Candidatus Vesicomyosocius sp. SY067_SCS001: one gene and its partner. The protein of the gene in region 2 binds, or shares a complex with, the protein of the main gene of each other region. Links are inferred from orthologs where the notes say so. Each region holds a gene or a part of one and is shown on either strand. Other genes may lie near its edges. The genes, in order: tsaD and tsaE.

The links.
Region 1: the proteins of tsaE (region 2) and tsaD are in contact, whole or in part, in a crystal structure (PDB 6N9A), measured with the Thermotoga maritima proteins. The link is inferred for Candidatus Vesicomyosocius sp. SY067_SCS001 from one-to-one orthologs. Residues at the interface, in WP_004082108.1 of Thermotoga maritima: Leu37, Gly38, Lys46, Lys57, Val59, Lys60, Ser61, Thr63, Phe64, Thr65, Leu66, Met67, Val69, Pro71, Tyr82, Arg83, Leu84, Asp86, Asp88, Phe89, Asp93, Ile128, Asp130, Glu131, Arg134; in WP_004082750.1 of Thermotoga maritima: Cys10, Asp11, Arg49, His50, Leu82, Gly84, Gly135, Gly136, Glu154, Thr155, Leu156, Asp157, Asp158, Ser159, Glu162, Asp165, Lys166, Arg169, Leu170, Tyr175, Lys213, Thr214, Leu217, Tyr218, Gln221, Arg222, Asn324.

The regions. Positions count from the first base shown.
Region 1 is NZ_CP054877.1:920,470-928,385, forward strand. Bases 1,579-4,511 are described here. They hold tsaD (tRNA (adenosine(37)-N6)-threonylcarbamoyltransferase complex transferase subunit TsaD), read right to left. Parts: upstream 3,592-4,511; coding sequence 2,566-3,591; downstream 1,579-2,565. Other genes in these bases: lptB (LPS export ABC transporter ATP-binding protein), read right to left, coding at 3,629-4,351. Also shown: hisA (1-(5-phosphoribosyl)-5-[(5-phosphoribosylamino)methylideneamino]imidazole-4-carboxamide isomerase), read right to left, coding at 1-513; HUW60_RS04445 (biotin--[acetyl-CoA-carboxylase] ligase), read right to left, coding at 4,790-5,548; tRNA pseudouridine(38-40) synthase TruA, read left to right, coding at 6,070-6,813; HUW60_RS04455 (SLC13 family permease), read left to right, coding at 7,073-7,916.
Region 2 is NZ_CP054877.1:819,753-827,665, reverse strand. Bases 3,598-6,527 are described here. They hold tsaE (tRNA (adenosine(37)-N6)-threonylcarbamoyltransferase complex ATPase subunit type 1 TsaE), read right to left. Parts: upstream 5,326-6,527; coding sequence 4,870-5,325; downstream 3,598-4,869. Other genes in these bases: HUW60_RS03945 (hypothetical protein), read left to right, coding at 6,337-6,527; HUW60_RS03950 (calcium/sodium antiporter), read right to left, coding at 5,322-6,275; HUW60_RS03960 (HesB/IscA family protein), read left to right, coding at 4,138-4,479; HUW60_RS03965 (cobyrinic acid a,c-diamide synthase CobB), read left to right, coding at 3,598-4,141. Also shown: HUW60_RS03985 (NAD(P)-binding protein), read left to right, coding at 1-368; HUW60_RS03980 (sulfur reduction protein DsrJ), read left to right, coding at 398-781; sulfate reduction electron transfer complex DsrMKJOP subunit DsrO, read left to right, coding at 778-1,509; nrfD (NrfD/PsrC family molybdoenzyme membrane anchor subunit), read left to right, coding at 1,535-2,737; more of HUW60_RS03965, read left to right, coding at 2,765-3,597; more of HUW60_RS03945, read left to right, coding at 6,528-6,930; HUW60_RS03940 (uroporphyrinogen-III synthase), read left to right, coding at 6,943-7,680; HUW60_RS03935 (hypothetical protein), read left to right, coding at 7,719-7,913. UniProt on the Escherichia coli protein: Required for the formation of a threonylcarbamoyl group on adenosine at position 37 (t(6)A37) in tRNAs that read codons beginning with adenine.

The DNA of each region.
Region 1 (7,916 bases), 100 kb from region 2 along the record:
ACGTGCAATATCTGTATAAATAATAGAACTAATCCCATCTTGTTCAAATTTTTTAGATAAATCTACCACATTTAAATTCGTTTTTTGTACCCAACCTTTTGTCGCTACAAAACCATTATTTGCATCCAAACCTACAATCACCTTATTAGGGAATTCACGACACAATTCAGATACAAATTCAGGGTTTGTTACCGCCATTGTACCAATAATTAAATAACTAATTCCTGCTTCAATATAAGTATTAGCAATTTTAATATTGCGAATACCACCACCAATCTGAACTGGCAAATCAGGAAATGCCGATACAATCTCAGTTACACTAGCTGCATTAACAGGCCTTCCTTCAAATGCACCGTTAAGGTCCACTAAGTGCAACCTACGCGCACCTTGCTCCACCCACTGCATTGCCATTTCAATAGGATTACTAGAAAATACCGTCGTATCCTCTATCAAACCCTGCCTTAAACGAACACACTGTCCATCTTTTAAATCTATTGCTGGAATAACAATCATATTTCTCTTAATTATTGTATTAACAATATCCAATCACTTTAACCCAACATACTGATTGATATACTAACCACTTTTAAAGTTTGATAATAAACCCTAATAGATAAGCGCAGATTATTAATCTATACATTTTAATAGACATTTATTTTCCTTATTCTTCTATTCTCATATTATAACTTTTAGTTAATTATCTTTCTATATAAGTTTTACTATTCTAAATATATTTTAGATTTTATATTTTATATTACCTACTATTAACAATAGGAAGTTTATATTTAACACTATGTTAATATACTCAAGTAACAACCTATATTAATTTAATTAAGATATTTGTGATATAAGATTTTATTTACACTAAAACTACATTAACTGTATTTACATACTCTATTTAAATCAAAAATTAACATAATATTTACAACAATAATGAAACTTTTCTAAGTTAAAAAAGTAAATTTGCTATTATAAAAATCAGCAACAATTAGTAATATACTATGTAAATTACATAGTATATAAACTACCTCTTACTCCAGAATATAGCAGCAAATAAGTATCCAATTTATCTCATTTAAGAGATTGTTATAGTTTAATAATAAAGAATAAATTAAATGTGTACCATTCACAAAAGAAATAGTTAATTTAACCACTCTTTTATTAAAATAAAAACTAATCTTCTAATGCTAGGTTTTATCCCTATAATTAATAGCAATTTAGCTTGCTTCTTTGAAAATATTGTTAAACCTTTTAAATTGTTATTAATCTAGTACTTTATCATTTTGCTATATATATAATAATATATATATATATAATTTATAAAAATAGCAGCTATGCTAGCTCCTCTATAAAAAAATTTCCAGATATAGTTACCATTCAAAATAAATAATATCATCAAACTTAACATAAAATGTTATCATCAAACTTAATATAGTTTATATTATTTTCAGCAATCCATCTTCTTAAGAAATGGCATATTTTTTCTTGCTTAGCTACTATATTCTTCTTCATTTATAAGACCTGTCATGAAACCTACAACAAGTAATGATTTTCTATTTTATAATAGTATCTACTGATAAAAACAAACTAAACCATAACAAACTACAGTAATGACTTTTTGCTTTCGAGTAAGAGTGTTAAAGAATATTATTAATATTAGGAATTAATAGATAAATCAAACATCATTATAAACTTCAAGATAGAATATCGTACTATCATCATAGTTATATTGAATCAATAACTTTCAGCTGATTATTCTAACCATTTCTCTAATTTATATTATTTTAAGGATCATTATCCGAAATAATAGTAATTAATTACACTAATAGGCTAAAAATTTACAGGGAAAATATTTATTAAATAACGCAAGATAAATGAATCTTTAGTTGAAAGAACTATGGATTTGTTAGTAATTAAGTAAGTTTTAAATACTTTAGCAGTACTATGCTTGCATGATTAAAAATAAATGTTCTATAAAAATAGTTCTACATGAAGAAGATAGGTTGACTAACAATAAATTATACCCACTACTTATGGTAATAATTTCAAGTACATATTTAGCTTAGCATGATATTAATTCTTAACTCAAAAGGATTATTATTGTCAATCAACTAACTATTAAATAAATTTACATGTATAAATAATAGCTTACCAACCAATAAACGTTATAATACAAGAATTGATTTTGTAAGATACTTGACTGGCTTAACTAAATTACAATATTAACTAGTGATATAAGTTGTATAAAAATGATCCATCTAATCCCAATCATTCATAAAATTTAAATAAGCTAAAGTCAACATCTTATTTAATTTATTCAAAATCCAGTAGCAATCCAGTAGTAATGTGAAAATTATATTATAGTAAACTTACAACAATCATCCATTTTGTAACAGATTTAAACTTTAAAGTCATAAATCTACTACACACATAATTTTTACTTCTACGTATCGCTCTTTCAGACAAACCAATTCTCGGAAACTCTAGCAAGTAAACCTCTTAGATATACACTTCAATGGTTACCAATGTGATATATCACGACTTAATCAACACACAGAAAACAATTTATTTAATTTGACTCAATTCTTCTACACTCCATCTAGGCTTAATATTAATTTCATAATTGATATCGCACTGTCCATGGCTTAAGCGAAAATGCCCAGCTAAAGCTATCATAGCACCATTGTCAGTACAAAACTCTTGCCTTGGATAAAAGATATTTACACCCACTTTTCTACCCATTTGGTTAAGTTCCTTACGCAAAGATAAATTTGCACTAACGCCACCTGCAACCACAAGTGTTATTCTTCCAGTCTTCTCTAATGCCCTTCTACACTTAATCATAAGTATTTGCGTAGTAGCAACTTCAAAAGATTTAGCAATATCTGATTTTTTATTAGGATGTTTAGTAAAGGTATTACGTGCAAACGTTTTTAAACCACTAAAACTAAAGTCAAGCCCAGGACGGTCAACCATTGGAAGTGGAAACTTAAAAGTATTAGTATTGCCTTGTTTAGCAAGCTTTTCTAAAGCAGGACCACCAGGATAACCTAAACCTAAAATTTTTGCTGTTTTATCAAAAGCCTCGCCTACTGCATCATCTAAGGACTTACCTAAAATCTTGTATTGGCCAATGGCCTTAACATCAATTAACATAGTGTGGCCACCTGAAACTAACAAAGCTACAAAAGGGAATTTAGGCTGAGACTCTTCTAATAAAGGTGCTAGTAAATGTCCTTCCATGTGATGTACAGCTAAAGACGGAACACCCAAACTCCAAGCTAAAGATTTAGCCAACGCACTTCCTACCAAAAGCGCACCTGCCAAACCTGGTCCAGCTGTATAAGCAATGCCATTTAAATCTTGTAAGGTAAACTTTGCATTTGTTAAAACTGTTTTAATTAAAGGTAATATTCTTTGAATATGATCACGCGATGCCAACTCAGGAACCACGCCACCATATTCGCTATGGATTTCAACAGATGAAAATAATTGATGACCAATAAGGCCAAACTCAGAATGGTATAATCCAACACCTGTTTCATCACAAGAACTTTCTATCCCTAACGTAATAAAGTTAAGTTTAGCCATTTATTAATCCTAATGAATGTACATTGTAAAGATAGGATCATACCCCTCCTAAATAAACTTCACGAACCCTTTCATTGTAAAGAATTTGTTCTTTACTACCCTCTGCAATAATAACCCCATTATGTAATACATAGGAGTTATTACAAGTATCTAGCATTTCACGATAATTATGATCCGTAATTAAGATGCCAATATCTTGATCTTTCAAATAGAAAATAATTTTTTGAATATCTACTACAGAAATTGGATCAACTCCTGAAAATGGCTCATCAAGCAATATAAATTTTGGATTCATTGCTAGCGCCCTAGCACTTTCTACTCTTCTCCTTTCACCGCCAGATAAACTAACGCCGTTAATATGGCGAATATGTTCAATACTAAACTCTCTTAATAATTTCTCCAATCTGTGTACTCTCTGTATTTTATCAAAATTAGAGTTTAGTTGTAACACCGCCATAATATTGTTTTCCACAGAAAGATTACGAAAAATAGAAGGCTCTTGAGGTAAATAACTAAGCCCTAAATCAGCACGCTTGTGCATTGGTAAATGATCAATTCTCTTATTGTTTAAGTATACCTTTCCTGAATTTGCCTTAATTAAGCCACAAGTAATATAAAAACAAGTAGTTTTTCCTGCGCCATTTGGACCTAACAATCCAACTACTTCACCACTTTTCACAAAAAATGACACATTATTAACTACAGTCCTACCTGAATAAGATTTACTAATATTTTGTATTATTAGAGCGTTACTAGTCATAATAACAAATATTAATTTTTTTAACAGTTCTAGTCATTAACCTCACCAAATAATAAACAAGAATACGTAAATATTAGAATACAAAACACTACTATTAATATTGAGTAAAACTTAATTTAAAACAAAATCTAAAGAGTAACACATTAAAAATAATATTTCTGGTTACAATAATATGAATATATTTAAAAACATCAAAAACATCAAAATCCTAAAAAGATAACTCGGTTACAAATGAAAAATTAACTAAAATTAAAATAGATTTTTTACTAAAATGATTAATAATTTTATCTAAAGTGAGTAAGAAAATTATCACACTCTATAGAAGTAACATTACTATAAGATATTAGTTAATCATAAATTATTCTAAAAGATTTTTTAATTAAAAAAATATTTCAATAATAGACACAATAATAAACTAAAAACCGCATTCAATCAACACTAACAAAGATGTAAAAATTCAGATGAATAAACCAGTTTAATGCCATATTGAGTTTCAACTAACAAAACTCCTTCGTGATTGATACCAAGACAAGTACCGCTAAACAACTGCATTTTATTTGTATGCTTAACCTGCTTACCTAATAAATAATCTATTTTAGACCATTGGTTATAAAACTCATCAAAACCACTTGATTCAAAAATATCCAGATATTCTAATATCTTGTTAATTAAATTTTTACTTAAATGGAACTTATTAATCGGTATTAAAATTATTTTTTTTAAATCTATCCAAGGTGTTTCACACTGAAAATCTTCATTAAAATCAACATTTAGTCCTAAACCAATAATGACTGAATGATAATCACCTTGAAGTGAATTCTCAATTAAAATACCTGCTAGTTTCTTACCCTTAAAATAAAGATCATTTGGCCATTTGAGTTTCAAATCAAAAACACCATATTTTTCTAACACATTGACTAATGCAAGACCAACCACTAAGCTCAATCCGCTTAATAAAATTCTACTAAGAAAAACACGACGTATTGATAAAATAATACTTGAATCTTTCTGACTCAACCATTTCCTATTATATTGGCCTTTTCCACGAGTTTGCTCAGAAGTAACGCAAACTTGCGTTTTCATACAAAAAGCTAACTGGGCTAGATAATCGTTAGTGCTAGATATTGAATCAAAAACAAAACATTGAATATCATCACTCAAACAACTTGATAGATTTGTATAATTATAGGTATTCAAGCAGAATAATAAATCTTAACTAAGTTATAATTTTTATAAATTTACGTTTAGCAACTCCAAAGGTTATTTTTAATAAATTTCTAAGTTATCAACTATTGTTATATGTCCATTTTCAAAAAAAAGTGGGTAGAAATGATATTTTGATGATTATATCCAATTTGCTTAATACAAAAACTAGTCATACCTATAATTAATAATAAATAGCATTAGTAATAAAAACACTCTATTACAGAGTCCATATTCTGTATCCATTTCATATCAACCAGCTTATAATCATGGGATTAATAGCAAACTCTATCCACTCCTGATTCAAATAATTAAACCAAAAAAAGTAACTTACTAAACAAAATTCTAAACTTAACCTACTAGTCTACTTCATATGGAATCTGTTTCAGGTTAAGCTAGAAGACTTTAGGTACTATCATACAAAAAACCAAAAACATTGATGAATGTTCATTCATGTTTCATACTAACCAATTTAATTGGTTTAAAATAAATATATTTATTTGACACATTATATCATGAAAATAGCATTAGGAGTTGAATACTTAGGCACACATTTCCACGGTTGGCAGTGTCAAAAATCTAACATTAGGACTGTACAACAAGTAATAGAACAAGCTTTATCAAGTGTTGCCAATCAACCTGTGAGAGTGTTTTGTTCTGGTAGAACCGATACTGGTGTACACGCCACCTGCCAAGTTATTCATTTTGAAACTAACATCAAGCGTAAAAATAAGGCTTGGCTATTTGGTGGCAATGTTAACCTGCCAAGTGATGTTAACTTCACTTGGATAAAGCCCGTTGATGATAATTTTCACGCACGATTTAGTGTTATCAGCAGACAATATAATTATAAAATACATAACACAAAAATCCGTTCTTCTATTATAGCAACTCATTCATTATGGGAACCAAGAAAATTGGATATAATAGCAATGAATAAAGCCGGGCAATATTTAACTGGAAAACATAACTTTTCAGCCTTTCGAGGAAGTTTATGCCAAGCAAAATCCCCCATTAAAACCATTGAATTTATAAAACTAACCAAGAATGATGATAATATTTTACTAAACATAAAAGCCAACGCCTTTTTACACCATATGGTACGCAATATCGTTGGTACACTGCTAAAAGTAGGTAAAGGAGAAAAACCCATTGAATGGGTGAGAGAGGTTTTGAATAGCAAACAACGAAAACAGGCCGGACCTACCGCACCACCACAAGGACTTTACTTTATTAAAGCTTTTTATAAAAATCTTTAATGCTAAGAAGGATAACGTTTAAACATCACATTTAATATATTAATAAAGCAATCAACAAATGAATTTATTAAAAATATATGTTAAATAAATTTGCACAAACAACAGGCTTACTCAAAAAATTACTTGTAAGAAGAAAATAACTATCACTAGGTTTAAAAACAGATATTTTTAATCAGTAACACTTATTAGCAGTGATTAGTAATGTTATGATTATGGTATAATTTTCTTATTATTTTGTACACTCTTTAAAATTAAAATCATGTTCAATAAAAAAAATATTTCAGCTATTATTTTTGCTATTTTTGCCGTATGGCTCTCAACAATTGCACCAACTACTTCTATTTCTTGGATGTTGGGTGTTCTCGTATTAACAATTTACTTATTTGCTTTTGAAGTGGTAGAGGTTGATGAAGCTGCTATTACCATTATGATTATTTTAGGGCTAAGTTCTTTACCATGGATTTATACTTTAATGGGACTAAAAGAAGGATTAGTTGACAATCAAAGACTATTTGATGGATTCTCTTCTAATGCAGTTATGTCAATTATTGCAGTTATGATTATTGGTGCAGGTTTAGATAAAACAGGATTAATGGGAAAGGTTGCTACTTTTATTCTTAAAATAGGTGGCACCTCTGAACCAAGAGTGATTCCAATTATATCTTCTACTGTTGGATTTATATCATCTTTTATGCAGAACGTTGGTGCGGCTGCATTATTTATCCCTGTTGTAAGTCGTATTTCATCACGTTCAGGCATTCCGATGTCACGATTATTAATGCCAATGGGATTTACAGCAATTTTAGGCGGCACAATAACCATGGTAGGTTCTAGCCCTTTAATCTTACTTAATGACCTAATTTTAACCACTAACCAAGGACTAGAAGTTGGACAGGAAATGAACACATGGGGTTTATTCTCTGTCACACCAATAGGTATTGCACTAGTCATAACAGGTATTATATATTTCGTTATTGCTGGAAAGTTTGTCTTACCTGTAACTAAAAAAGAACAGTCAGAATCTGTATCCGCCATTGAACACTTTCATAAAGTTTACAATATAGACTATGATTTATTTGAGGTTAATGTTCCTACAGATTCAA
Region 2 (7,913 bases):
ATCGGGCATTTGCTTCCATAATTCCACATACAGAATTATTCTTAGGTCATTTTGACCATGAACAACAGAATCAACGTAATCACAAATTAGTGGATGTTGATAATGTATTAGGTAATTTTAATGAGCGTTTAATTGGCTATACTGAAAAGGAAGCGCAAAAAGAAGCATCCCGTTGTATGTCTTGTGGATTATGTTTTGAATGTGATAACTGTGTGATGTATTGTCCTCAAGATGCGGTATTTAAAGTTAAGAAAGATAAAGCAACGTTAGGTAGGTATGTTGATACTGATTACAATAAGTGTATTGGTTGTCATATTTGTGCTGATGTTTGTCCGACTGGTTATATACAAATGGGTCTTGGTGAGTAATTCGATTTAATCTAAGCTGGATAAAAATTATGAATCGTTTTTTGGTTGTTTTTTTAAGTTTGTTGGTAAGTAGTGTATTTGCGTATATTGACGAATATGCTAATCTTGGTGAACAAGCTAGTTCTATTAAAGTATCCGGTAAAGTATTTCATGAAAGTCCTTCAATTATTCGAAAAATGCATCCTGAATTATTACGTCATAAACGTAATAAAACCTTGCGTAAAGGTATACGAACAAATGAATATTCTTTAAAAGGTTGTGTTTCGTGCCATGTTAATAAAAATAAGATAAACAATCAATATTACTCAGTTGATAAGAAAGGTCAATTTTGTTCAGATTGTCATAAGAAAGTCGGTGTTAGTTTTGATTGTTTCAGTTGTCATCGTACGGTTCCAAGGGAAAGTTTATTATGAATAAAACATTAAATCGTCGAGATTTTATTAAAATCATGAATGCAACAACGACAGGGGTTGCTATAGTTGCTAGTGGTATTACACTTACCACATTTGCTAGTGTTAATGAAATACCTGTTACCAATAAAAAGCGTTGGGGCTTGTTGATTGATACCAATAAGTTAACTGAGACTGATATTGATGGCATGGTTAATGCTTGTCAACAAGAACAAGGTTGGGGTACTGAAACACACTCAACAGCTAGTCAAAAACCAGGCTGGATTAAAAAACTAAAGGTTAAAGATAAAGCAACTAATAAAGTAAGTAATCTTGCACTTATGTGTCAGCATTGTGAAGAACCGCCTTGTGTTGATGTTTGTCCAACCAACGCTTCTATGAAACGTGAAGATGGGATTGTGTTGGTAGATAAGCATTTATGTATTGGTTGTCGTTATTGTATGATGGCTTGTCCATATGATGCACGTTCATTTGTACATGAAACATTAAACAATCAGAAAGAACATATGCCTCGTGGTAAAGGCACAGTTGAAGCTTGTACGATGTGTGTACACAAGATTGACAAAGGCGAAACACCTGCTTGTGTTGAAAGTGTTAATAGCGAAGCTGTCATTTTTGGTAATTTGTATGATGAATCAAGCCAAATAAACCAAACCCTGAAAATAATTCAATCTTCACAAATCAGGTCAGATCTTAATCTAAATACTGGCGTGCGCTATAGTGGTATTTAAATAATAAATTTAATTTTGGAATTTTATGAGTAATATTCGTTTTGAGCAAATTGAAGGAAAAAGCCTAGGCTTTTATACTTTAATTACAGGACTTTGGATTTTAATTTTGGCTGCACTAGGCAGTGTATACTATGTAGAGCACTACGGTCATTTTGTGACTGGTATGAATAATCGTATTGTATGGGGTATACCACATGTTTTTGCTTTATTCTTGATAATAGCAGCAAGTGGTGCATTAAACGTGGCTTCAATTTCTTCTGTGTTTAATAAAAAGCTATATAAATCATTATCACGTTTATCTGGTTTAGTTGCGTTATCATTATTAGCCGGAGGGTTAATGGTATTAGTTCTTGATTTAGGTCGTATAGATCGTTTAATTGTTGCAATGACTGAATATAATTTTAAATCAATTTTTGCTTGGAATATTATTTTATATAATGGCTTCTTTGTAGTAGTTGCTATTTATTTATGGATGATGTTTGAGCGTCGTATGGATAAGTTTAGTCATAAAGTGGGTTTAGTTGCTTTTAGTTGGCGTTTAATTTTAACTACAGGAACAGGCTCTATTTTTGGATTTTTAGTTGCTAGACAAGCTTATGATGCTGTTATTATGGCTCCTATGTTTATCATTATGTCTTTTTCATTTGGGTTGGCATCTTTCATACTGATTTTAATGGCGAGCTATAAGTGGACTAACAGGCCTTTAGGAAATATTATAGTAAATCGTTTAAGAAATCTTTTAGGTGTATTTGTTGCAGCAGTTATGTATTTTGTAGCGGTATATCATTTGGGTAATTTGTACTTAGCAGAAAATGCTGGTATTGAGAACTTTATTCTTTTTGATGGTGGTATTTATACAAAATTATTTTGGTATGGTCAAATTATTTTGGGTGGTATTGTTCCCATGGTATTGATTTATCATCCTTTTACTAAAGGAGATCGTTCAATGTTAGGTTTGTCTTCTGTGTTAATTATTATTGGTGGGTTTGTCCAATTATACGTTATTATCATTGGGGGTCAGGCTTATCCAATGGAGTTATTTCCAGGCAAGGAGATTTTAGAGGGTTATGGTGATATTGCTCAATATTTAGTTTCATTACCAGAAATTTTTCTTGGTATTGGTGGTATTGCTTTAGCAATCATTATAGTTACATTTTTAGTTAAATTTTTAGCATTCTTACCGGAGAGTTTGGAAGATGATTTGACTGATTCATATCATAAAGGATAGTTTTATATTAAAATTAAGTAGATATTAATGTCTTTATCGTTTTATTTATCTGCTGCTCATAAATCATCAGGAAAAACTGTTATTAGTTTAGGATTATGTGCTGCATTTAAACAACAATCTTTAAATGTCCAGACTTTTAAAAAAGGGCCTGATTATATTGACCCTATTTGGCTTTCTAAAGCCAGTGGAAACCCTTGTTATAATTTAGATTTTTATAACATGACTGATGATGAAATAATCCAGTTGTATCAAAACCAAAGTTCAAATAGTGATATTGATATTATTGAAGGAAATAAAGGTTTGTTTGATGGTATGAGTGTTACTGGTGGTGATGCTAACGCCGATCTTGCTAAATTATTAATGACTCCTGTGATATTAGTGATTGACAGTACAGGTATTACCCGTGGTGTTGCACCACTGCTTAGTGGTTATCAAGTATTTGATAAAGAGATAAATATTGCTGGTGTTATCTTAAATAAAGTAGCTAGTGAGCGTCATGAATCAAAATTGATACAGGCTATTAATTATTACACTGATATTCATGTGTTAGGCTGTATACGTCGTTCTAAAGCATTAATAATTGATGAGCGTCATTTAGGATTAATGCCTGCTAACGAAACATCACAATCGCAAATTTTTATCAAAAAAGTTGCTAATATTATTACTGATCAAGTTGATCTTAATATATTATTGGACTTTAATTGCGTTAAGTCCAATAATAAAATTATTAACACATATACAAATGTCAATACAATTAAGGAAAAAATCATTATTGCTATTGCTAAAGATGCTGTGTTTAATTTTTATTATCAGGATGATTTGGATAAATTTGAGTCATTAGGCGTTAGTATAAAATACTTTGATACACTTAAAGATAATAATTTGCCAATATGTGATGGGTTGTTTATCGGTGGTGGTTTTCCAGAAATGCAACTTGAGGCGTTAAATGCTAATCAATCCTTATTAGAAGATATTAAAACTAAAATAGAACACAATTTACCAACGTATGTAGAGTGTGGTGGTTTAATGTATTTAACCAATAGCATTACTAATAATAAAGAAACTTATTCAATGATTGGTATAATTGATGCAGATAGTTATATGATGTCTAAGCCTATTGGTAGAGGTTATGTTGAGTTAGAACCAACCGATGAGCATTGTTGGTCTGGAGTATCTAAGCATATTTATGCACATGAATTTCACTACTCAAAGCTTAAAAATATTAATTCCAATACACGCTATGCTTTTAATGTTTTGCGTGGTGTAGGTGTGAGTAATAAGTTTGATGGTATTATGAAGTATAATCTTTTGGCTTCATACACACATTTGCATAATGTAGCGAGTAATGAATGGGTTATACAATTTGTGGATTTTATAAATAAGGTTAAAGAACAGGAGCTATGATTATAATTACAAAAAAGGCGTCGGATGAAATCATTTTATCAACTCATAATCCAGAAAATAAAGGACTTTTGATTCGCTTTTTTGTCGATAAAACTGATGATGGTTTTCAATATTTTATGGGTTTTGATGATCGTAATGACAGCGATATCCACCTTAAATCTAATGGTATTGAGTATATTTTTGCTTATGATCAAAAAGTATTACTTGAAGGTATGGTGGTGGATTTTGACCAGATAGATAAAAATAGCGATTATCATTTTGTATTTATGAACCCAAACGATCCAAATTATGAACCACCAGAAAAGGAATGTGCACCTGATAAGTTAAATAACAAGTAGCTTATAAGATTTATTTGTAATAATTTAAAATACCTATAATAATAAATTGCGTTAGCAATATTAATCTTGTTCTTTTGAATTTTAAGTTATTATTCATCTTAAAGATGAATAATAAATGTAGTTATAGCTAACATAGAGGAAGTTTATGGCATAATTAAAATAATAGAATCTTTTTTTTTGTTTTTATGTAAAGGGTTGTTTTTATTCAGTTTATCTTAAAATTCTAATTTCTGTTTATGGATATCATGATTTTTTTAGGGTAATTCTATAAAATTTTAGTCATCTTTAATATCAATTGTAGTTTTAGTTTATTCAGGTACTGGTTTAATAAACAATGTGTTTCTATTGTTTGTAACAAAGATAAATAAATTTTATTGGAAAAAGTTTCTATCAGTTGATGCATGCAAGTAGTTGATTACCAACTTGTGTATGAGTTGTTATTTGTAGTTCATGCTTATCTAAATCATCAGTTATTTTAATTATCATATCTGTTGGCGCAATTATACCTTTGCCTAATTCTGCCCATTCAATCAACTGAATATGCCCAGGTGCTAAATATTCTCGAATACCAATATATTCTAACTCTTGTGCATCGCCTAATCGATAACAATCAAAGTGGTGAATATTGATTTTATCATTGATATAGCTTTCTACAAGAGAATAGGTAGGGCTTTTAACTTGATCAAATCCATAGAACTGGATAAAACCTCTAGCAAATGTAGTCTTTCCAACTCCTAAATCACCTTCTAAATAAATAACAATGCAACTATCAACTAACTGAGTACACTGAGCTAATTGATGTGCAATATGATAAGTATCAGACTCATTGTTAAGAGTTAATTTCATAATAATTGATACATATAAAGACTAAATATACCAACAAGAAAAAACCCTCCAAAACGATTAATAATATGTTTTTTGCTAAACTTGTAAGAAATAACAAACAATAAAATAGTCAATAATAACATGAGTGGATAGTCTCTATTTATAACTTCAATTGGTACATCTGATGGATGGATTAATCCTGGTATAGCTAATACAGCAATAGTGTTAAATATGTTAGAGCCGATTATATTGCCAACCACCATTGTATATTGTTTTTTCAAAACGCTTGAGATTGATACCGCTAGTTCTGGTAAGCTAGTTCCTAGAGCTATAATGCTAAGCCCAATAATAAGATCTGAAATACCAAATATTTTAGCTACTTCTACACCACCCCAGGCTATAAGTTCTGCGCTAGAGACCAAAATCGTTAAGCTTATAATTAGAATTATCTGAGTTTTTTTAATTTGATTCTTATTGATATTATGTTTAAATTCATCAAAATTATGATGTGTTTTATTTTTTGCTTGTTTAAAGATATAAGCAAAAAATAAAACTAATAAAGATGATAAAATCAAACCATCTTTAAAATCAAGGCGATAATCATATAACAAAAATCCTGCACAAAGTGTAGTAATCATTAAAAATAACCATTCTTTTTTTAAGATATCCCATTGTATGTTAATTGGGGAAATAATTGCGCTAATACCTAATATTAGGGAAATATTAAAAATATTAGAACCAACTGCATTGCCAATACTAAGTCCTGTATTACCTTTTATAGCGGCAAGTGCTGATATTAATATTTCAGGTATACTAGTGCCAAATCCTAATATGATTATCCCAATAATAAAGGGTGATATTTTAAAAATATTAGCAATTTTTACCCCATTTTCAGTAAATTTATCCGCACTCCAAATTAAAAGTGTAAATCCTGATAACAAGGCAATAATTGGTAGTAGAATATCTGGCATTTTTTAATAAATAGATCTTTGTATAAAACTTTTATTTTATTATAAAGACATATAAAACCAAATGAATAAAACAGAATTATTAATTGGTCGTAGTGACTTAGATTTGCTTGACGATTTTTATCCTGATGATTTACCTAATGAATGGCGGTTTGATTATTATTCAACCTTATTCAAAGCATTATCTTTAAAAATTGATACTAAGGAGGATCTTGAACAGATATTTATAGAATTGAAAGAGTCAGATGAGGTGTTCGAATTAGTTGTATATATTGAACAGACACAGTTATTAGAGATACCTTTGCTTATATTGCTACTGCAACCAATCCATCAATATCGATCTCAATTTAATTTATTTTGTGAACTGGATGAACAACCAAGTAATGAAGTAATGAAAATATTAAGTGATTATAAATTATGTTTTCAGTCTGATAAAAAACTTAAGTTTGATTTAAATACCAAGCTAATAACAAATAAATATTTTTATTTTACTCAATTTCCTATTCTTTATACTTCTAATATTTTGGATGAAAAACAAATTAGAAATTTTTTACAAGATGTATCGTTAGTTAATACTAAAATTGTACTTATTTGTAAGTATGCAGAAAGTGAAACATTGAATAAAATACGAATTATTGCTGAAATATTAGGGTTTTAGTCAGTGAATGTAATGTTGACTAGACCAGCTTTACAAGTAGAAGAACTACAAAATATGGTGGTTAAAAGCGGTAATAATCCACTTTTTTTCCCAACTTTAAAGCTTCACCCTATCGATATTAGATCAGAAAAAAATCATTATGATGTGATTATTTTTATTAGTGCTAATGCTGTTGAATATGGATTAAAGATTCTGAAGAAGATTAGTTATCAGCAGGTTTTAGCAGTGGGTAGTGCTACTGCTAAAAAGTTGAGTGAAAATAATATTATTATTAATGATTTTCCTAAAAATAAGGCTTCTAGCGAAGCTCTGTTAGAACTTGATAGTGTAACCCAGTTGAATGGTAAAACAATTTTAATTTTTAGGGGTAGGGGTGGTAGAGAGACCTTAAAGCAAGGTTTGATTAAGCAAGGAAATCAAGTTGAATATGTTGAGGTATATGAACGTGTTTGCTGTGATATTAGTCACTTACATTGTCAATCTCTTGATAAATTCTTGTTAAGTAGAGAAGGTGTTATTAGTATTACCAGTATAGATAATATGAAATCTCTAATAAAAATAGTTAATCAAATTAATCATGTTGATAAATTGAAAAACTATTTATTGGTCGTTTTGAGTGAAAGGATCAAAATTTATGTCAATTCAATTGAGTTTGATAAAGTATTAGTTACTCCAAATACCAGTAATAATGGTATTATTTCAGTATTAATGAATCTTAATACACTTGACAAACCAGTAAAATGTAGTTAATTTATCAGCTATCTTTAATGGTTTTTTGGAGAGAAAGTGTGATTAAATTAAGCGTTTCACAAGCAGCACGTAAACTTGGCGTAAGTCGTGCTCATATTCAAACACAAATTAATTTGGGTAAGTTACAAACTCACGAGGGCTATGTAACAACGGATAGTATTAGGTTAGCTTACCCTAAGATAAGTTTACATTCAGAACAAGATAAATACATGCAAAAAATGCAACAAATAAAG